4 regions of the Streptomyces sp. NPDC046909 genome follow, and region 1 is predicted to be linked to each of the others. Evidence: riboswitches for the same ligand, from Rfam matches in the RefSeq annotation. Region 1 holds a riboswitch; each other region holds the start of a gene.
What was found. Region 1 has a riboswitch for cobalamin ahead of ABZ928_RS22730 (CbtB-domain containing protein). Riboswitches for the same ligand answer to the same signal wherever they lie in the genome.
Positions count from the first base shown of each region.

Region 2: it holds a riboswitch for cobalamin, as region 1 does, so the genes downstream of both, ABZ928_RS46410 (cobalamin biosynthesis protein) here and ABZ928_RS22730 (CbtB-domain containing protein) in region 1, are expected to answer to the same signal.
Region 3: it holds a riboswitch for cobalamin, as region 1 does, so the genes downstream of both, ABZ928_RS29895 (ABC transporter substrate-binding protein) here and ABZ928_RS22730 (CbtB-domain containing protein) in region 1, are expected to answer to the same signal.
Region 4: it holds a riboswitch for cobalamin, as region 1 does, so the genes downstream of both, ABZ928_RS50695 (prenyltransferase/squalene oxidase repeat-containing protein) here and ABZ928_RS22730 (CbtB-domain containing protein) in region 1, are expected to answer to the same signal.

Region 1 covers NZ_JBEYXC010000006.1:432,830-438,103, reverse strand. The annotation lists gene ABZ928_RS22750 (oxygenase MpaB family protein) at 1-759, opposite strand, end outside; gene ABZ928_RS22745 (hypothetical protein) at 752-1,078, opposite strand; gene ABZ928_RS22740 (acyl-CoA dehydrogenase family protein) at 1,088-2,266, opposite strand; gene ABZ928_RS22735 (CbtA family protein) at 2,429-3,190, opposite strand; gene ABZ928_RS22730 (CbtB-domain containing protein) at 3,216-3,437, opposite strand; cobalamin riboswitch at 3,476-3,629, opposite strand; gene ABZ928_RS22725 (histidine phosphatase family protein) at 3,725-4,291, shown strand; gene ABZ928_RS22720 (ferredoxin) at 4,404-4,775, opposite strand; gene ABZ928_RS22715 (DUF6479 family protein) at 4,882-5,247, shown strand.
Region 2 covers NZ_JBEYXC010000022.1:99,355-104,628, forward strand. The annotation lists gene cobN (cobaltochelatase subunit CobN) at 1-1,095, opposite strand, end outside; gene ABZ928_RS46405 (cobyric acid synthase) at 1,092-2,600, opposite strand; gene ABZ928_RS46410 (cobalamin biosynthesis protein) at 2,597-3,538, opposite strand; cobalamin riboswitch at 3,638-3,780, opposite strand; gene ABZ928_RS46415 (hypothetical protein) at 3,912-4,133, opposite strand; gene ABZ928_RS46420 (inorganic phosphate transporter) at 4,171-5,274, opposite strand, start outside.
Region 3 covers NZ_JBEYXC010000009.1:361,203-366,476, forward strand. The annotation lists gene ABZ928_RS29885 (ABC transporter ATP-binding protein) at 1-215, opposite strand, end outside; gene ABZ928_RS29890 (iron chelate uptake ABC transporter family permease subunit) at 212-1,225, opposite strand; gene ABZ928_RS29895 (ABC transporter substrate-binding protein) at 1,222-2,199, opposite strand; cobalamin riboswitch at 2,299-2,488, opposite strand; gene ABZ928_RS29900 (CoA-binding protein) at 2,659-3,066, shown strand; gene ABZ928_RS29905 (formylglycine-generating enzyme family protein) at 3,134-4,054, shown strand; gene ABZ928_RS29910 (4-hydroxybenzoate 3-monooxygenase) at 4,051-5,268, shown strand; gene ABZ928_RS29915 (metalloregulator ArsR/SmtB family transcription factor) at 5,271-5,274, opposite strand, start outside.
Region 4 covers NZ_JBEYXC010000029.1:64,000-69,273, forward strand. The annotation lists gene ABZ928_RS50680 (MBL fold metallo-hydrolase) at 1-475, shown strand, start outside; gene ABZ928_RS50685 (nuclear transport factor 2 family protein) at 536-1,018, shown strand; gene ABZ928_RS50690 (phosphotransferase) at 1,052-1,702, opposite strand; cobalamin riboswitch at 1,750-1,886, shown strand; gene ABZ928_RS50695 (prenyltransferase/squalene oxidase repeat-containing protein) at 2,001-3,242, shown strand; gene ABZ928_RS50700 (SCO2322 family protein) at 3,257-3,916, shown strand; gene ABZ928_RS50705 (energy-coupling factor transporter transmembrane component T) at 3,909-5,045, shown strand; gene ABZ928_RS50710 (ATP-binding cassette domain-containing protein) at 5,042-5,274, shown strand, end outside.

The sequences.
Region 1 (5,274 bases):
AAGACGTGCGGGAACACAGCGCAACAGGGTGCCCGTGGCACGCAACTGGCGGGTGACGGTGGCGGGTTTCGGGGCCGGTCTGCCGTACAGCTCGTGGGCGTACGGCGGCAGAGCGGCGTACGCCAGTTGTGCCACGCGCCGCCACAGCACCTCGCGCGCCGGGATGAGCAGGGGGTGCGTCGGCGGGCGGAGCAGGAAGTCGTCCACCGCGCGTGCCTCGGGTCCGACGGCGAGTTCGGGACGCACCTTCTCGAAGTAGGCGGCCATCTCGGCCTGGTCGGCGGGTACGGCGTCCGGGTCGAGGCCCACCAGACGGGCGCTGACGCGGTGTTCGGCGATGTAGCGGTCGGCCAGCGCGTCGGTGAGGTGGAATCCGGAGCGGCGCGCGACGTGCAGATAGGAGTCGATCTCGGCGCAGTGCACCCACAGCAGCAGCTCGGGTTCGTCGACGCCGTACCGCTCCCCCGTGTCCGGGTCGACGGCCGACAGCATGGTGTGGATCTTCCGGACCCGCGCGCCCGCCTTCTCCGCCGCCTCGGTGGTGCCGTACGTGATGGTGCCGACGAAGTTCGCGGTGCGCAGGAGGCGGCCCCAGGCGTCCTGGCGGAAGTCCGAGTTCTGCATGACGCCGCGCACCGCTCGCGGGTGCAGGGCCTGGAGATAGAGCGCGCGGACGCCGGCGACCCACATCATGGGGTCGCCGTGCATCTGCCAGGTGACCGACTTCGGCGTGAACAGCCCCGGGTCGGCGTCAGCCATTCGTGCCACCTCCGCCCTGTCCCAGCGGAAGGTCCTCGACCAGGACGTCGATGACCAGAATCGCGAACGAGACGCCCAGCAGGGTCCAGGCCGCGTAGCGCTGGCCGAACGAGTCGTCGCGGTAGTGGACGGCGACGAGGCCGACGACCACGGCCGCCGCGGCGCTGGCCGTGCTCACCGCGTGCAGCACCCACCAGAGCCAGGGACCGCCATACGTGGCGCGCTTCTTCCCCGACCGGTGCGTCACCAGTTTGGTGAAGAGCAGTACGACCGCCACGGTCACGACATTGTTGTAGAAGTCCGGTTCGAAGCCTGCCACATCCGCAGGCTAACGCCGTACCCGCGGCATCCCCAGACCGATCCACGAGATGATCTCGCGCTGGATCTCGTTGTTGCCGCCGCCGAAGGTGAAGATGACGGCCGAGCGGTAGCCTCGCTCCAGCTCGCCGTGGAGGACGGTGCCCGCCGAGCCCTCCTTGAGGGCGCCCGCAGCTCCCACGATCTCCATGAGCCAGGCGTAGGCGTCGCGGCGGGCCTCGGAGCCGTACACCTTGACCGCGGAGGCGTCCTGCGGGGTGAGGGTGCCGTCCTGGACGGCGCTGACCATCTGCCAGTTGAGGAGTTTGAGGGCTTCGAGGCGGGTGTGGGTGCGGGCGAGGCGGCGGCGTACCCAGGGGAGGTCGACGACGCGGCGGCCGTCGGTGAGTTTGGTCTCGGTGGCCCAGCGCTGGACGTCGTGGAGGGCGCGGATCGCCATGGTGCCGTGGGCGGCGAGGGTGACGCGTTCGTGGTTGAGCTGGTTGGTGATCAGGCGCCAGCCCTGGTTCTCGGCGCCGACGCGGCGGGTGACGGGGACGCGGATGTCCTCGTAGTAGCTGGCCGTGGTGTCGTGTCCGGCGAGGGTGTTGATGACGGTGCAGGAGTAGCCGGGGTCGGTGGTCGGCACCAGGAGCATGGTGATGCCCTTGTGGGGCGGGGCGTCCGGGTCGGTGCGGGTCGCGAGCCACACCCAGTCCGCGGTGTCGCCGTTGGTCGTCCAGATCTTCTGGCCGTTGACGACGTACTCGTCGCCGTCCCGTACCGCGCGCGTCTTCAGGGAGGCGAGGTCGGTGCCCGCGTCGGGCTCGCTGTAGCCGATCGCGAAGTCGATCTCGCCGGAGAGGATCTTCGGCAGGAAGTACGCCTTCTGCTCGTCCGTGCCGTACTGCATGATCGTCGGGCCGACGGTGTTCAGCGCCATGAGCGGCAGCGGCACTCCGGCCTGGGCGGCCTCGTCGAAGAAGATGAACTGCTCGATCGCGCTCAGGCCCCGGCCGCCGTACTCCTCGGGCCAGCCCACGCCGAGCCAGCGGTCCGCGCCGAGCCGTCGGATGATGTCGCGGTAGAAGCGCTTCTGCTCCCGTTTGTCGCCGTGCCGGGCGTGCGCGTCCTCCGGGACCAACTGGGCGAAGTAGGCGCGCAGTTCGGTGCGCAGCCGCTGCTGCTCGGGCGTGTATTCGAGATGCACGGCGCCTCCAGGCTCCCCGGGACCGGTCCTGTCGGCGCACACGGTAGAACGTGTTTCAGAAATTGGGAATGGTGAGGGCGTACGAAGAGACCGGGCGAGGGCACGCGAAAGGGCCCCTGGCGTACCAGGGGCCCTTTCGTGGTGAGGTGACGCGCGAACCGCTCAGTGGGCGACGGGAGTCGGCCGCGCCGCGCCCGCCGTCTCCTTGGCCGCCCTGGGGACCAGCAGCCGCTCCGCCAGCAGCCCGAAGAGCAGCCCGAAGGAGGTCCACAGGGTCACCTGGACGGCGAGGGCGGCGAGCCGGTACTGCCACAGCAGCGCGGCCGGGAAGTGCTCCGGCACCTCGTTGAACGACGGCAGGAAGGCGTACGCCAGACCGACGACGAGGACGAAGAACGCGCCCGCCGCGAGGGTGGCGTTCCAGTTGCCCAGGCGGGGCGCGAGGCGCTTGCCCAGGATGACCGCGCCGACCGTGAGCAGCACGCTGAGCACGATCATCAGGAAGAACAGCGCGGTGCGCTGGTTGAGGGTGTCGGGGTCGCCCACGGCCGGCGGGTTGGCCGGGTACTTCAGGAACGGGACGACGTAGACGGAGCCCAGTCCGGCGGCCGCCAGGAGCAGCGCGCTCGCGCGCGGCCCGAAGCGGCCGATCCGGCCGAGCGCGAAGCAGTACGCGAGCGCCGCGATACCGCCGAAGGCGACCCCGTAGACGAGGACGCCGGTGGACAGGCCGGCGGTGGACTGCAGGGTGCGGCTGACGAGTTCCTCGCCGCCGTGCTCGTGGGCGTGGGACTCCTCGAAGGCGATCGCCTGATCGACCTTCGGTTCACCCAGGAAGTACGCGACCACGAGCGCGGCCAGACCCGCGGCGAGGCCCGCGAGCATGCCGCGGACCAACAGGTTTCTGACAGTTGCGGAGTTCATGAGCGGAAGTGCTTCCTCGTCGCTGTCAGTGGCAGGGGAAGCCGAGCAGGTGGCGGGCGTCGTGCACCCACTCGTGGACCCCCTCACCGGAGATGAGGGAGGTGGCGCCCTGTTCGGCGCCGACGAAGTAGAGCAGGACCAGCATCAGCACGCCGAAGAAGACCGCCCAGGGGGCGATGGCGCCGATCGGCAGCTTTGCGGGTACGGCGGTGGAGCTGGTGGTCGGCTGGGCGACGGTCTGCGCCATGGCAGGAGCCTCCTGGGGGAACTCGCGTCCCGTTTCGGTGGTGCACAGGACGACGGGGCGGGTCTGACTCACCCGGCCCGCACCCGAAGGGCGTTCCCGGCATACAGTGGCGCGACCGTGCCGGAATCCCACCGGCTTCCACCGAACCGTCGTCGATATCCACGAGAAGGTACCGCGTGGGAGAGGTGCGGCCAAGAGCGCATGGGAGCACCCCGGGCGCTCCCGGAGGGCTGTTCGGCCCGTCAAATGCCGATCTTGGAGGGGTTGTTGAGCGGGGGAAGGGACGTATGACCAGCCGAGTGATGTTGATCTCACCCGCGATCACGGAGGCGCTGCGGGAGGCCAGGTTCGACGACGGCTGCTCTCTCGACGCCTCCGGGCGCCGCCTCGCCGAGGCCGCCGCGGGCACCCTCCCGGCAGCTGACCTGGTCGTCTGCTCCCCCACCGTGCGCTGCCGGGAGACGGCCGCCGCGCTCGGGCTGCGCGCCGAGGACGCGGCACCGCTGGCGGCCCTGGACGCCGGGCGCTGGCGCGGTTCGACCTTGGCCGACGTGAGCGCCAAGGAGCCGGAGTCACTGGCCCGTTGGCTCGCGGACCCCGAGTCGGCGCCGCACGACGGCGAGTCGGTGCGCGCGGTGTGCGACCGAGTCGGACGGTGGCTGGACACGGTCGCCGACGGCGCGGGGCGCGTCATCGCCGTGGCCGAGCCCGAACTCGCGCGCGCGGTGGTCGTACGGGCCCTCGGCGCACCGGAGTCGGCGTTCTGGCGCACGGACGTCCCGCCACTGACGGTCGTCGAGCTCAGCGGCCGACTGGGGCGCTGGAACGTACGCCTGGGGCGTGCGCTGGGCTGAGGTGGGCTCGGCGCGGTGTCGAGGGCTGGTTCAGGGCGATCGGCCCCTCCGCCGGGCTCAGTTCAGCGCTCAGTGCGCCGCTCAGTACGCCGTACGCCGCTCAGTTCTGCGCTCAGCGCAGCGTCGCCATGAAGTCCGTGCAGGCCTGGGCGCAGTCGCGGCAGGCCTTCGCGCCCTCCTCGGCGCCGGGGCGGCCGTCGAAGGCGTGGGCGCACTCCAGGCACACCGTCCGGCACCATTCCAGCTGGACGCGGATGGCGTTCTCGTCCAGCCGGTTCTGCTCGGACAGCACCCGGCACGTCGCGTCGCAGACCTCCGCGCACATGATGCCCTTGCGTCGTACGAGTTCCTGTTCCTCGGTCCCGTCCGGATCCACGAGGCTCGCGCGCAGGGCACACGCCCGGGCGCACTCGGTGCACGCCTGTGCGCAGACGAAGCGGTCCTCCAGGTACCGGAAGAGCTCCTGCTGGGTTGTCGTCGTCACACCGGGCGGGTAGCCGTGGTGGATCGTGTCAAACCCCGCGCTCCCAAGGGTTTCGGCCTGTTTCTCCGGTTTGGTTCGCACGGGACGCCAGGGGTACTCGCGTGCCATGACTACCGCATGGATGGACGTGGCCGCGGGCCGGGGCGCCCTCGGCATCGGGCTGCTCGTCGCGGGTCTCGTGGTCGTGGCGATGCTGATCGGCGCCTTCTGGATGGGCGCTCGCATACGCCGGCGTGAGCCACCGCCGCCGACCCCCGAGGAGCAGCCGCGGCTGCCCGAGGGCGGTCCGGTCCGTGAGATCCGGGAGAACCGGGAGCCCGACGAGGTGCCCCGCGGCGACCGCAGGGTGCTCCCGCACGAGTCGCCCGCGTTCGGCAACTCCCCCACCCGCACGGGCCCGGAGAAGGAACGGCCCCGGTGGACCGAGGGCAGCAGCGGTTCCTTCGGCAGCGGCGGCCCCGGCGGCCGCTGACCGACCTGGGCGTGCACGGATCGCACG
Region 2 (5,274 bases), on a different contig from region 1:
CGCGTCCAGCACCCGGACGGCCGACGCGGGCGTGTCCAGGCCCACCGCGTTGCCGACCCGCGAGTGCTTGGTCGGGTACGCGGTGAAGACGAGCGCGAGCTTTTTCTCGGCGTTCGGCCGGTGCTTCAACCGGGCGTGCCGCACGGCGATCCCGGCGACGCGAGCGGCCCGCTCAGGGTCGGCGACATAGACCGGGACGTCGTCGGGACCCTGCTCCTTGAAGCTGAACGGAACGGTGATGATCCGCCCGTCGAACTCCGGGATCGCGACCTGCATCGCCGCGTCCATGGGGGAGAGGGCGGCATCGGACTCGTCCCAGGCCGCCTTCGACGACGTAAGGCAAAGCCCTTGCAGCACCGGCACGTTGAGGTCGGCGAGCGCCCCGATGTCCCAGGCCTCCTCGTCTCCGCCCGCCGACGCCTGCGAGGCATGCGTGCCACCGGCGGCGAGGACGGTCGCGACGAGCGCGTCGGTCTTCCCGAGGATCTCGTACAGCCCGGCGTCCGCCCCGCGCAGCGAACCGCAGTACACGGGAAGGGCGTTGGCCCCCCGCGCCTCGATCGCGTCGCACAGGGTGTCCACGAAGCCGGTGTTGCCGCTCAGCTCATGGGCTCGGTAGAAGAGCACGCCGACGGTCGGCCGGCCCTCCTCGTAGGCGTACGAGCCGTGGACGCCGTACTCCGGCATCTTCTGCGGCTCGACGAACCCCTCACCGGTCAGCAGCACGGTGTCCGACAGGAACCGCGCGAGCTCGGTGAGGTTCGCGGTCCCGCCCTCGACCAGGTACTTCAGCGCCTTGGCGACGACACCCGCCGGGACGGACGACTCGGCCATCAACTCGGCGTCCGGAACGGCCTCGCCGCCCAGCAGCACGGTCGGGATCCCGGCGGCCTTCAGCGCGGCCAGCCCGTCCTCCCAGGCGCGCTTGCCACCGAGCAGCCGTACGACGGCGATGTCCGCGCCCTCGACGAGCGCGGGCAGCTCGGCGGCCACGTCCACGCGGGTCGGGTTGCCGATGCGGTAGTCGGCACCGGAGGCGGCCCGCGCCGCCAACAGGTCCGTGTCGGCGGTCGACAACAACAACACAGTGCTCATGCGGGCGCTCCCGGTGGAATGAAAGGCAGTCCTTGCGGCGCGCCGGACTCGATGAGCCGCCACAGCGCGTCCGTGTCCGCGTGCTGTTCGATGAGGTCGCCGAGCCGGTCGAGCTGCTCCTCGCGCAGCGCGGCGAAAGAGGTGTCGGGCGCCGGCACGAAACGGCGGCCCGCGGCGGCCGCCACTTCGCGCAGGAAGGCCCGCCGGAACCCGTCCGACTCCAGGGAGCCGTGCCAGTGGGTGCCCCAGGTGTGGCCGACGCGGATGCCGTCCAGGAAGGGCTCGCCTCCGCTGATGTCAGCGACTCCGTGATGGATCTCGTACCCCTCGACCCGCTCGCCGAGGGCTTCCCCCACCGGCCGGGTGAGGGTCTTCTCGCGGGCGAACCGCACGCGTACGGGCAGCACGCCGAGCCCCTCGACATGCCCCTGCCGGCTCTCCACCTCGTCCTCGATGTGCTCGCCGAGCACCTGGAAGCCGCCGCAGATGCCGAGGACGGGCCGCTGCTCGGCGACCCTGCGCTTGAGGGCCTCCGCGAGCCCCCTCTCCCGCAGCCACTCCAGTGCCCGGACGGTCCCCCGGGTGCCGGGGATCACGACGAGATCGGCGTCGGCCAGCTCTTCCGGCCGGTCCACGAACCGCACCACGACACCCGGTTCGGCGGCGAGGGCGTCCACGTCGGTGAAGTTCGACATGAGGGGGATGGCACAGACGGCGACCCGCAGCACGTCCTCCCCGACGGGGGGCGCGGTGTTCGACTCCCGCACGGTCCCGCGCAACGACACCCGCAGCCCGTCTTCTTCATCGATCCCGAGTCCGTGCTGGAAGGGCAGGACGCCGTAGGTGTGCCGCCCGGTGAGCCCGTGGAGCATGTCGAGCCCGGGTTCGAGGAGGGAGACATCCCCGCGGAACTTGTTGACGAGGAACCCGGCGACCAGGGCCTGGTCCTCGGGCGAGAGGAGCGCCACGGTCCCGAAGAAGGAGGCGAAGACGCCCCCGCGGTCGATGTCGCCGACGACCAGCACGGGAAGCCCGGCGTTCCGGGCGATCCCCATGTTGACGATGTCGGTCCGCCGGAGATTGATCTCGGCCGGGCTCCCGGCCCCCTCACAGATCACCGCGTCATACGTGCCCCGCAGTTCGGCGAGACAGTCCAGCACGGTCCCGAGCAGCCGCTGCTGCCGCCCCCCGTGATACCCCCGGGCGCTCAACTCGCCCACGGGCTTCCCGAGCAGCACGACCTGGCTGCTCTGCTCACCGCCGGGCTTGAGCAGCACGGGATTCATGAGCGCGGTCGGCTCGACCCGGCAGGCCTGGGCCTGCATGGCCTGAGCCCGCCCGATCTCAGCCCCTTCCTTCGTCACGAACGAATTGAGGGACATGTTCTGCGCCTTGAAGGGCGCGACCTTGACCCCTTGCCGTACCAGCCACCGGCAGATCCCGGCGGTGACGACACTCTTGCCGGCGTCGGAGGTGGTCCCGGCGACGAGCAGCCCCCCGCTCATGACGTACGTCCCTTCCCCAGGGCCCGCGCGGCGACACCGACGCCGAGCGCGAGCAGTCCGACGCGCCGGGAGAGCCGTACGGCGCGCTCGATGTCGTGCGTGGCGACGGCCCGTCCCCGGGTGTTGAGCACGGGCCGGTGCTCGACCCGCCCGGCGTACGACAGCGTCCCGCCGAGCCGCACCCCGAGCGCCCCCGCGAACGAGGCCTCCACGGGCCCGGCGTTGGGACTCGGATGCTTGCCGGCGTCCTCCCGCCACGCCCGCACGGCACCGCGAGGGTCACCACCGGCGGCCGTGGCGAGTACGGCGGTCAGCCGCGCCCCCGGCCACCCGGCGACGTCGTCGAGCCGGGCGGAGGCCCACCCGTAGCGCCGGTACCGCGCGGACTTGTGCCCGACCATCGCGTCGAGCGTGTTGACGGCCCGGAACCCGAGCAGCCCGGGAACCCCACCGAGCGCCCCCCACACCAGCGCCCCCACGACGGCATCGGACGTGTTCTCGGCAACGGACTCCACCACGGCCCGCGCGATCCCGTCCGCGTCCAGGGCCTGCGGATCCCGCCCGCACAGATGCGGCAGCCGCTCCCGCGCACCCTCGACGTCCCCGGCCTCCAGGGCCCGCCCGATGACCCGGGCCTCGCGCGCGAGCGAAGTCCCGCCCACGACGGCCCAGGTGGCGACCCCGGTCAGCGCGACGGAAGCGGCGGCGGAGGACCGTACGACTCTCTGCGCGAGGGCCCCGGTGACCACGGCACCCCCGGCACAGACGACGGCATGCAGCGCCCCCCACGCGCGGTGGTCCCGCCACAGCACCCGCTCCACGGCACCCGCGGCCCGCCCGAACGCGGCGACCGGATGCCCCCGGCGCGGATCACCGAGCAGCAGATCCCCGACGAGCCCGGCGGCGGCGCCGTACGCGAAGACGCGATCGGCACGCATCGGCTCAGCCGGCCGTGGGGTCGGGCAGCGACCTGGTGCGGTACCTCAAACGGCAGGCGAGCATGGCGATATGTCCTCACTCAGGGTGTCCACGCCCTGGTTCGACGAGACCGACGGCGAGAGTTCCTGGCTCCCGGGGCTACCTACCCCGGTGACAGTGGCGGGACCGCGCCGGACTTCCACCGGCTTCCTCTTCTGCCGTCGTACATGGCTCCGGCAGTCCACCATGGGCCCGGAAGGGCCGTCAACTTGCTGTTGACCTGCGACGGGAGAGTGTGCCGAGGCCCACATGCGGCCGGTCACAGCCGTCACAAAAGAGTGGGGTGCGGGACGGTGAACCGTCCCGCACCCCACCGGATGTCCGGTCGTCGCGTCAGGCGACGATCAGATAGATCCCGTACCCCACGGCCGCCGCGCACGCCGCGAAGCAGGCGTAGGCGCCGGCCACCGCGGCGGCCGCGGTGCCGCCCTGGGCCACTGCCCGCTCCTGGCGGGAGAGGCCCATGATGCCGAGGGTGAAGAGGGCCACGAGGGCCACGGTGACCACGAGGCTGACGCCGAAGACGGAGCCCAGTGCTGCCCAGTCGATTTCCATGCGGGTGATTCCTTCGTTGCTGCTGGGTGCGGGCGGCTCAGACGGCGGCGGCCGGCGGGGCCGCGGGCTCCGTGGTGGCGGCCGGGGACGGGATGGTGGCGGTCAGGTCGTCCGCGACCGTGCCGGTGGGCGGCGGGGTCACGGCCGCGATCGCCGTGGTGACCACGCCGGCCGGCTCGCCGTCGGTGTCGTTGACGTTGGACGCGTCCACGACCTCGCGGCGGGAGATCTTCCAGATCGCGGCGCTGGAGGCGATCAGGAAGACCGCCACGACCGCCGTGCCCCAGTCGCCGAGGTCGGTGACCGACTCCGCGAGGGCGCCTACGAGGGCTGCCGCCGGGAGCGTCAGGCCCCAGGCCACGAACATGCGGGTCGCCGTGGACCAGCGGACCACGCCGCCCTTGCGGCCGAGGCCGGCGCCCATCACCGAACCGGAGACGGAGTGCGTGGTGGAGAGGGAGAAGCCCAGGTGCGAGGAGGCGAGGATGACCGTCGCGGCGCTGGTCTGGGCGGCGAAGCCCTGCTGCGGCTGGAGGTCGGTCAGGCCCTTGCCCATCGTGCGGATGATGCGCCAGCCGCCGAGGTAGGTGCCGAGCGCGATGGCCAGACCCGCGGAGAGGATGACCCAGGTGGGCGGGTCGGAGTCGGGGGCGACGGCGCCGCCGGCGACGAGGGCGAGGGTGATGATGCCCATCGTCTTCTGCGCGTCGTTCGTGCCGTGGGCGAGGGAGACCAGGCCGGCCGAGGCGATCTGGCCCGCGCGGAAGCCCTTGGCCGCCGCCTTGCCGTCGGCCTTCTTGCCGAGGGTGTAGGAGAGGCGGGTTGCCAGCATGGCGGCGAGGCCCGCGACGACGGGCGCCGCGATCGCCGGGATGAGGACCTTGGTGACGAGGACGTCACCGTGGACCGCGCCCATGCCCGCCGAGGCGATGGTGGCGCCGATCAGACCGCCCATGAGGGCGTGCGAGGAGCTGGAGGGGAGTCCGACCAGCCAGGTCAGCAGGTTCCAGAGGATCGCGCCCACCAGGGCGGCGAATATGACCTCGGGACGTATGCCGCTCTCGTCGACGAGACCCTTGGAGATCGTGTTGGCGACCTCCACGGAGAGGAAGGCGCCTACAAGGTTCAGCACGGCGGACAT
Region 3 (5,274 bases), on a different contig from region 1:
CGCCGGGGCAGGCCGGACAGGGGCGCGCCGTCGAGTGTGACGACGCCCGCCGTCGGCGGGAGCAGCCCGGCGAGCAGCCGCAGCAGAGTCGACTTCCCGGAGCCGTTGGGTCCCAACAGGCCCACGACGGAGCCGGGTTCGGGGGCGAGGGAGACCCCGTCGAGGATGAGGTGCCCGTCGGTCGTACGGCCGACGCGGTCGGCGCGCAGGCTCATCGGACCCTCCTCGTCCGGTACAGCACCGCCACGAACGCCGGCACCCCGATCAGCGAGGTCACCACGCCCACCGGCACCTCCTGCGGGTCGAGGGCCGTGCGGGCCAGCGTGTCCACCCACACCAGGAACACCGCCCCGGCCAGCGCGGACAGCGGCAGCAGCCGGGCATGCCCCGGACCGGCCAGGGCGCGGACGGCGTGCGGCAGGACCAGGCCGACGAAGCCGATCGCACCGGCGGAGCTGACCAGTACGGCGGTGAGCAGTGCCGTGACACAGAGGAGGACCAGCCGGGTGCGCGCGACGGACACCCCGAGGGCGGCCGCCGCGTCCTGCCCGAAGGCGAAGGCGTCGAGGGTACGGGCGTACGACAGGCACACGACCAGCGCGACGGCGAGGACGGCCGCGCACACCCATACATCCGTCCAGCCCGCCCCGCTCAGGGAGCCGAGGAGCCAGAAGAGGACGCCGCGGGTGGTCTCGGCGTCGGCGGCGGTGAGCACGACGAAGGAGGTCAGCGCGGAGAAGAGCTGCATGGCGGCGACGCCCGCGAGGACGACCCGGTCGGTGCTGCCGCCGAGGGTGTGGCTGAGGAGCAGCACCAGCGCGAAGGAGACCAGGGCGCCCACGAAGGCTCCGGCCGGCACGGACACCGCACCCGCCCCGACACCGAGGACGACGACCGCGACGGCGCCGGTCGAGGCGCCCGAGGACACGCCGAGGACGAACGGGTCGGCGAGCGGGTTGCGCAGCAGCGACTGCATCACCGCACCGCACACGGCGAGTCCGGCGCCGCACACCGCCGCGAGGAGGGTGCGCGGCAGCCGGAGCTGCCACACGATGCCGTCCCTGATCGGCGTCAACTCGGAGGTGCCGACGCCGAGATGGGCGACGACGGTGGACCACACGTCCTCGACCCCGATGTCGGCGGGGCCGATGGTGATGGCCAAGGCGAGGGACGCGACCAGCAGGAGGACCCCGGTCGCGCCCAGCACCACCGGCCTGGTGGTCACTTCGCGAGCCCGAACGCGCGGATCCCCGCCGCGACTTGTTCGACTCCCTCGACCGTGCGGATGGTCGGGTTCATGGCCTGCCCGCTGAGCAGCACGTACCGCTTGTGCCTGACGGCGTCCATGTTCCTGGTGACCGGGTCGGACTCCAGGAAGGCGATCTTCTTGGCGGCGGACTCGGCGGTCTGGGACTTGCGGGTCAGGTCGCCGATGACGAGGACGTCGGGGTCGCGGTCGGCGACGGTCTCCCAGTTGATCTGCGGCCACTCCTCGTGCGTGTCGTCGAAGACGTTCTGCGCGCCGAGGGCCCGGGTGATGATGCCGGGCGCTCCGCAACAGCCCGCCATGTAGGGCGAGTCGGAGTTGGCGAACCAGTACAGGAGGGTGACGTCGGAGGCGTCGAGACCCGAAGTGGCCTTCGCCATGCGCCGTTTGAGCGAGGCGACCAGCTTCTCGCCCCGCTCCTCCACCCCGAACACCTCGGCCAGGTCCCGGACTTCGCCGTAGACGGCGTCGATACCGAGCGCCTCGCTCCGCGACCCGTCGCCGTCCCCGGAGTTGTCCTTGCCGGCACAGTCGGACGGAGAGACATATGTAGGCACACCGAGCTTCTCGAACTGCTCCCGGGTGGCCACACCACCCTTGCCCAGGGTGGAGACGAACGAGGCGGCGACGAAGTCGGGTTCGGCCTCCAGGACCCGCTCGTAGGAGGGGGCGTTGTCGGCGATCCGCGGTACCTTCGCGTTCGCCTTCTCCAGCCCCTTCATCACGGGGTCGGTCCAGGTCGCCGTACCCGCCATGCGGTCGGCGAGGCCGAGGGAGAGCATGATCTCGGTGGTGCCCTGGTTGAGCGAGACGGCCCGCTTCGGTGGGGAGTCGACGCGGACGGTGCGGCCGCAGTTGTCCAGGGTGACGGCGGCCTTGGCATCGGTCGGGGCGGTGTCGGAGCAGGCGGTCAGCAGCAGGGTTCCCGCCATGAGCAGGGCGGCGGAACGCGCGTGGGGCACGGGAGTCGGTCCTCAGTCGTCGAGGGCTCGAACGCGGAGCCCGGTCGTACGGTGCTCCCCCGCCGCGGGTCGGCCGCGGGGGCCGCCAGCAGGTCTTCGGACTCGGGTTCCACCGGATCGGAGCGCCTTCCCGGACGCCGTACGGCGATCCAGTGGCCGATGCCCCGCCCGTCACCCTCACCGCTGCGCGTCAGCTCCGGATTCCCACCGGATTCCCTGACCCACGTCCATGGGTTCGACTGGCCCCGGCAAGCTATCACGACGGCACGCGCCCACCTCGAACAGCCCGTCAGGGGATTCCAGCCGACCTCCCACTGAGGTCGTCGAGCGACGTGGCCTGGATGTCGAGGTGCCGACACCGGGAATCCCAGCCCCTCGCCCGCTGTTGCCGAGCACGACACCCTTTGCACGGACCCGAGGAGGCCGAGCGTGTACGGCGACCCAGCGACGATCCGCAAGATCCTCACCGAGAGCGGCGACACCTGGGCGATCGTGGGCCTGTCGTCGAACCAGCGGCGCGCGGCGTACGGCGTCGCGGACGTCCTGCGGCGGTATGGCAAGCGCATCGTGCCCGTGCACCCGAAGGCGGAGACGGTGCACGGCGAGCAGGGCTACGCCTCCCTCGCGGACATCCCCTTCGACGTGGACGTCGTGGACGTCTTCGTCAACAGCGACCTGGCCGGTCCGGTCGCCGACGAGGCGGTCGCCAAGGGCGCGAAGGCGGTCTGGTTCCAGCTGGGCGTCATCGACGAGGCGGCGTACGACCGCACCCGCGCGGCCGGTCTCGACATGGTCATGGACTTCTGCCCCGCGATCGAGATCCCCCGGCTCGGCTGAACCTCCGGCTCGGTTGCCCTCCGGCTCTGCTGACCGCCCGCACAGGAACCTCGCCTAACCTCGCGGAATGCACGACTCCCCCTCCCCCTGCTGCATGCCGTCGGGCGGCGGCCAGGCCCCCGAGCGGCACCGGATCCTCCCTCCGCCGACGCCCCGCCGGGCGGCGGACGACGGCATGGTGGCGCTGCCCGGCGGCGAGTTCCTGATGGGCGCGGAGGACACGGAGGGCTTTCCGGCCGACGGGGAGGGGCCGGTGCGGACAGTGCGGGTCGAGCCGTTCCGGATCGACGCGTGCGCGGTGACCAATGAACGGTTCGCGGAGTTCGTCGCCGACACGGGGTACGTCACCGACGCCGAGCGCCTGGGATGGTCGTACGTCTTCGCGGGCTTCCTCCCCGCCGCGCTGCGCCGGGGCGCCCCGCGGCCGGAACACACGCCGTGGTGGTGCGGGGTCGCGGGGGCGGTCTGGAACCGGCCGGAGGGGCCCGGCAGCACGGTAGAGGAGCGGGCCGACCATCCGGTCGTCCATGTGTCGTGGCACGACGCGGCGGCGTACGCGGCCTGGGCGGGCAAGCGGCTGCCCTCGGAGGCCGAGTGGGAGTACGCGGCGCGGGGCGGTCTTGAGCAGCGGCGCTATCCCTGGGGCGACGAACTCGACCCCGGCGGGGAGTACCGCTGCAACATCTGGCGGGGCACGTTCCCGACCAAGAACACGGCCGCGGACGGTTATCGGGGTACGGCTCCGGTGGACGCCTTCGAGCCGAACGACTTCGGGCTCCACAACGTGTCCGGCAACGTGTGGGAGTGGTGCGCCGACTGGTGGAGCGGCGAGCGCGCCGCCCGGGTCATCCGCGGCGGCTCGTACATGTGCCACAAGTCCTACTGCAACCGGTACCGGGTGGCCGCCCGCAGCGCCAACACCCCGGACAGCTCCAGCGGCCACACGGGTTTCCGGTGCGTGCGGGGCGCGGACATAATGCACGGGTGACTTTCGCCTCCCCCCACTCCAACTCCGGTGCGCCGCAACGGAGTCCGGTCGTCGTCATCGGCGCCGGTCCCGCCGGGCTCACCATCGGGAACATCCTGCGGGCCGCCGACGTGGACTGCGTGGTCCTGGAGAGCGAGACCCGCGCGTTCATCGAACAGCGGCCCCGGGCCGGGGTGTTGGAGGAGTGGGCGGTACGCGGTCTGGAGCGCCGGGGTCTCGCGGTGAACCTGCTGGAGCGGGCGCAGCGGCACACCGAGTGCGAGTTCCGGTTCGGCGGGCAGCGCTACCGCCTCGAGTACGGCGAGCTGACGGGCCATCACCACTGGATCTACCCGCAGCAGTTGCTCGTGACGGACCTGGTACGCGAGTACGCGGACGTACGCGGCGGCGACATCCGCTTCGGCGTCCGGGACGTACAGCTCCACGACCTCGACTCGGACCAGCCGTCGGTGTCGTACACGGACCCGGACACATCCGAACGCGTCCTGATCCACTGCGACTTCGTGGCGGGCTGCGACGGCGCCCGCGGTGCGACCCGCGCCGTTCTGACGCCGGACCGCGCCCGTGTCTCCCGCTACGACTACGGCATCGGCTGGCTGGCCCTCCTCGCCGAGGCGCCGCCGTCCAACGACTGCGTGGTCTTCGGCATGCACCCGAACGGTTTCGCCGGGCACATGGCCCGCAGCCCCGAGGTGACCCGCTACTACCTGGAGTGCCCGCCGGGCGACGACCCGGACAACTGGCCACAGGACCGCGTCTGGTCGGAGCTCCAGCTCCGCCTCGGCGCGTCGGGCGCCCCGCCCCTCACCGAGGGCCGCCTGATCGAGAAGCGCGTCCTCGACATGCACAGCTACGTCGTCGAGCCGATGGTCATCGGCCGCCTCTTCCTCGCCGGCGACGCGGCCCACCTCACCGCCCCCATCGCGGCCAAGGGCATGAACCTCGCCCTGCACGACGCGTACCTCCTGGGCGACGCCCTGATCGCCCACCTCACCAAGGGCGACAGCACCGGCCTGACCGGGTACTCGGCGGCCTGCCTGGGCCGTGTCTGGGACTACCAGGAGTTCTCCCAGTGGCTCTCCGACATCTACCACGGCACCTCCTCCGGCGACCCCTACCGCGCGGGCACCACCCTGGCCCGCCTCCGCCGCCTCTTCGCCTCTCCGTCGGCGGCGTCGACGTTCGCGGAGCAGTACCTGGGCTCCGGGTACTGAGCTCAG
Region 4 (5,274 bases), on a different contig from region 1:
GCACCTGGAGGAGGAGCATCCCGCCCAACTCCCGGGCCACGGCCGCCTGTTCTCCGGCGACCATCTCCTCCCCGAGATCACCCCGCACATCGGCCTGTACGAGGACCCCGACGACACCACCGTCACCGACCCCCTCGGCGACTACCTCGACTCCCTCGAACGCGTCGGCCGCCTCGCCCCCGCCGAGGTGCTCCCGGCCCACCAGCACACTTTCACCGACGCGGCGGGCCGCGTACGGGAGTTGCTCGCCCACCACGAGGAACGCCTCGGCGACCTCCTGACGTTGCTGGTCGAACCCCTCACCCCCTGGCAGCTCGCCGAGCGCATGGAGTGGAACCGGCCCTGGGACCAAATCCCCTACGGATCAAGGAACATCGCGGTCTCGGAGGCCGAGGCGCATCTGCGGCGGCTGGTGAAGCTGGGGCGGGCGGAGGCGGTGACGGGGAGCGAGCCGGTGACGTACGTGGCGGTGTAGACGTACGTGGCGGTGTAATCGGCTCGCGGGGCGTGCGGCGGCGCTGCTAACAAGGGGACCATGGACCCTCTGAACTCTCTGGACCCTCTGGAGCAGCTCCTCGCCGAGCGCGCCTGTGAGCGCCTCGTCCTCGACTTCGTCCACCGCCTCGACATCGGCGACCCCGGGTCCGTGGCCGAGCTGTTCACCGAGGACGGCAGCTGGGAGTGGCCCACGCCGGGGGACGGGCGGCGGTTCGAGGGGCGGGCGGCACTGCGCGAGTACTTCGGGTCGCGCCCCGAGGACCGGCTGTCGCGGCGCGTGATGTCCAACGTCCTGGTCACGGTGACGTCTTCGGAGACGGCGTCGGCGACCTCGTACTTCACGACGTACCGGGTCGACGGCTACGGCGGCGGCATCGTGCCGCCCGGCGCGCCGGTCCAGGTCGGGCACTACGAGGACACGTTCCGGCGTACGGGGGACGGGAGTTGGCTGCTGGCGTCGCGTGCGCTGCATCTGCCGTTCGGGGGACCGACGCCTCAGGCGTCAGCGGTGAGCGCGTAGTCGAGGCTGCCACGACGGCCTTCACTTCGGCCTTCACGACGGCCAGTACGACCTGATCAACTCCTCCGCCTCACCGAGCAGTTCGACCTCCCGGCGGCTCATCGTCGGGTTGACGGCCCGCCGTCGCCGCGCCTCCGCCAGCCCCTCCCCGGTCGCCCCCGAGGGATCCGCGAGCAGCGCGGCCAGCATCGAGCCCGCCGCCTCCGCGAAGGGTTCGTCGCCCACGGCGACCTGGGCGAGGATCACCGCCGACATGCCCCAGTCGAGGCCGGGGTCGCCCTCCTCGGCGTTGGCCCAGTCGATGACGTAGGGCCCGTCGGGGGTGAGGATGACGTTGTCCGGATGCAGGTCCAGATGCACGATCCGCCCGGGGATGGCGTGCAACCGCCGCAGCAGCCCGGCCAGTTCCTCCCCCGCCTCCCGAGGCCCGATCCGCCCGGCGGCGAACGCGCCCAGCATCGTCGGCCCGTACAGCCGCTCCATGACGAGGTCGGTCCGCGAGCAGTCCTCGACCCGCACCCGGGGCACGGGGTAGCCATGCCCCCGCACCCGCTCCATCACGGCCGCCTCGGCGAGCGCGTCGCCGTACGGGTGCCGGGCGCGCCGCAGCACCCACGCCGCGTCGATCTCGTACACGTCGGAGGCCCGCCCCGAGCCGATCCGTCTCCCCGTCGCGATCCCCATGCCGGTGAACCTACCCGGCGCACAGCCGCCTCTCAGGGGGCTTGTTACGTGCCGGTAGAGTGGCCGGGTCGTCATCACACCCGTACGGGGGGAAGCCGGTGCAAATCCGGCGCTGACCCGCAACCGTGAGCCGCCCCACTCCCCGGGACGGCGAGCCGGATCGCCCCGCACGGTTCTAGTGACCGGCTCACGTGCATCGGCAACGGCCGCTGCACGGCACCGTCGAGGCATACGGAGCCGAGCCGCCGGGGTGTCCCGTGCTGCCCGGCTCCCCTTCAGGGAGAGGCACCCGCCGATCATGAACGTCCGCCGCAGCGCCGCGGTCCTGGCCGCCACCGCAGTGATCGGGGCGGCCGCACCGGCCGTGGCCGCGAGTCCTTCTCCCTCACCGTCGGTGGCGATACCCGAGGGGTTGTACGGGGCGGGGGATCCGACGTACGACGGGGTGTGGCGGCAGTCGTTGACGCTGCTGGCGCTGAACCGGCAGGGCGTGATCCCCGCCCAGAAGGCCGAGGACTGGCTGGCCGGGCAGCAGTGCGCGAGCGGCGCCTTCCCGGCGTTCCGCGCGGACACCACCAAGCCCTGCGACGCCAAGGTGATGGTCGACACCAACAGCACGGCCGCGGCCGTCCAGGCGCTCGCCACGGTCACCAGCCAGCATGAGGACGCGGTACGCAAGGGGCTCGCCTGGCTGAAGTCGGTGCAGAACGAGGACGGCGGCTGGGGCTACACGGCGGGCGGGGCGACCGACGCGAACTCCACGTCCGTCGTCATCGACGCGATCCTCGCCGCGAGCATGACAGGCACCGGGTCGATGAAGTCGTTCGAGAAGGACGGCAAGACCCCCTCCGACGCCCTGCTGAAGCTCGCCCTGCCCTGCACCGGCGACGGCGGCGCGTTCGCCTACCAGCCCGACAAGAAGGGCAAGCTCGTCGCCAACGCGGACGCCACGGCGGCGGCCGTGCTCAGCGGCCTGGGCGGGCAGCCTCAGATCTTCCTCCTCGGCGGTGAGCAGGCCTCCAAGTCCTGCGAGAAGCCCCGGGACTTCGAGCGGGCCGTCCACAACGGCGCCTCGTACCTCGCCGGGACCATGGCCAAGGACAAGTACCTTAAGTCCGCGCTCCCCGGCGCCGAGGACCAGCCGGACTACGGCAACACGGCCGACGCCGTGGTCGCCCTCTCCGCCGCCGATTTCAACGACGAGGCCGCCGCGTCCGTTCACTGGCTGGAGACCCACGCCCTGAAGTGGGCCGCGCAGAGCGGCCCGGCCGCGTACGCCCAGCTGATCTTCGCCGCCCGGGCCGGCGGCGTGGACCCGCGCGAGTTCGGCGGCAAGAACCTGGTCACCCTGCTGAACGCGACCGGCCCGAAGCCCGAGCACGTACCCACCCTGGACGAGGAACCCCTGCTGGAGGCGAACACCGACGAGGACGATGACGACGGCGCCCTCACCGTCGCCTGGACCGTCGGCGGCGGTCTCCTCCTCGGCTCCCTCATCGGCTCCGCCCTCATGCTCCGCGGCCGGAAGCGCGAGCAGTGACCCCCGTGACCTCCGTGACCCCCCGCCGCGCCGCCGCCCTCCTCCTCGCCGCGTTCCTCCTCGCGGCCCTCGCCCCCGCGTCCGCCCAGGCCACCGGCTACCGCTACTGGTCCTTCTGGGACCGCACCGGCACCGCCTGGACCTACGCCACCCAGGGCCCCGCCACCGCCGTCCCCTCCGACGGCGACGTCCAAGGCTTCCGGTTCGCCGTCAGCGCGGACTCCGCCGACGCGTCCACGCCCCGCGGTACGGCGGACTTCGCGACGATCTGCGCGAAGACCCCGGCGCCCGGGTCGGGCAGCAAGCGAGTGGCCCTGCTCATCGACTTCGGCACGCCCTCGGACGCCCCGAACGGCGAGACCCCTCCGACGGCCCGTACGGCCTGCGCGGTCGTCGCCGAGAACGCGACCACGGCCGAGGCCCTGGCAACGGTCGCGAAACCCCTCCGGTACGACACGAACGCCCTCCTGTGCGCCATCGCGGGGTATCCGGAGACGGGGTGCGGGGAGCAGGTCGCGGGAGGGGAGAAGCCGACGTCCACGGAGGAGCGGAAGAAGGAGAAGGACTCCGGGGGCAGCGGCCCGTCGATGGGACTGTTCGCGGGGGTGGCGGTGGTGACGGTGCTGGGCGGGGCGGCGGTGTGGCAGGCGAGGCGGCGGCGCCGCGATGCATAGGCCTGGCTGCGCCCAGCCACAGCACAGGGCACCCAGTGACCCGCCCCACAGTCACCACCGCCCCACCCCCCAACTCCACCCCGGCGCCTGGTGGCTCTGGTCCCTCGGCCTCGGCACCGCCGCCACCCGCACCACCAACCCCCTCCTCCTGACCCTCCTCATCACCACCTCCGCGTATGTCGTGACAACCTGCCGCCCCAACACCCCCTGGTCCCGCTCCTACACCGCGTTCGTCAAACTCGCCCTGGCCGTCCTCCTCATCCGCCTCGCCTTCACCACCTTTCTCGGTTCCCCCCTCCCCGGCACCCACGTACTCCTCACCCTCCCCGAACTCCCCCTCCCCGACTGGGCACAGGGCATCCGCCTGGGCGGCAAGGTGACCGCGGAGACCCTCACGTTCGCGTTCTACGACGGCCTGAAACTCGCCACCCTCCTGATCTGCGTAGGCGCGGCGAACGCCCTCGCAAGCCCCAGCCGCCTCCTCAAGTCCCTCCCGGGCGCCCTGTACGAGATGGGCGTCGCGGTGGTCGTCGCGATGACCTTCGCACCGAGCCTGATCGCCGACGTCCAGCGTCTCCGCGCCGCCCGTCGCCTCCGCGGCCGCCCGGACTCCGGCCTCCGCGGACTCCTCCAGGTCGCCCTCCCGGTCCTGGAGGGCGCGTTGGAACGCTCCGTGGCCCTCGCCGCCGCGATGGACGCGCGCGGATACGGCCGCACCGCCGACGTCCCTCCCCGTGTCCGCCGTACGACGACCGCACTCACCCTCGGCGGCCTGCTGGGCGTCTGCGCGGGAACGTACGGCCTGCTCACCGCCGACGGCGGCACGTACGGTCTCCCGGTCCTCCTCACCGGCCTGACCGCGGCCCTGGCAGGGCTCCGCCTGGGTGGCCGCCGCACCCCGCGCACCCGCTACCGCCCGGACCGCTGGACCACGCGCGCGTGCCTGGTCGCCGCGTCCGGCGCGACGGTGGCGGTCGCACTGGCAGTGGCAGCCACCCAGGCCCCAGCCGCGGCCCTCAACCCTGGCGTGATCCCCCTCACCGCCCCCACCCTCCCCCTCTGGCCCGCGGCGGCGATCCTCGTAGGCCTGCTCCCCGCCCTCCTCGCCCCTCACAAGGAGCCGTCGTGATCCGCTTCGAAGACGTCTCCGTCACCTACGAAGGAGCCCCCGAACCCGCCGTCCAGGGCGTGGACTTCGAGGTCCCGGAGGGCGAACTCGTCCTCCTGGCAGGCCCGTCGGGCACGGGAAAGTCGACGATCCTCAACACCGTAAGCGGCCTGGTCCCACACTTCACGGGCGGCACCCTCCGAGGCCGCGTCACCGTCGCCGGCCGCGACACCCGCACCCACAAACCCCG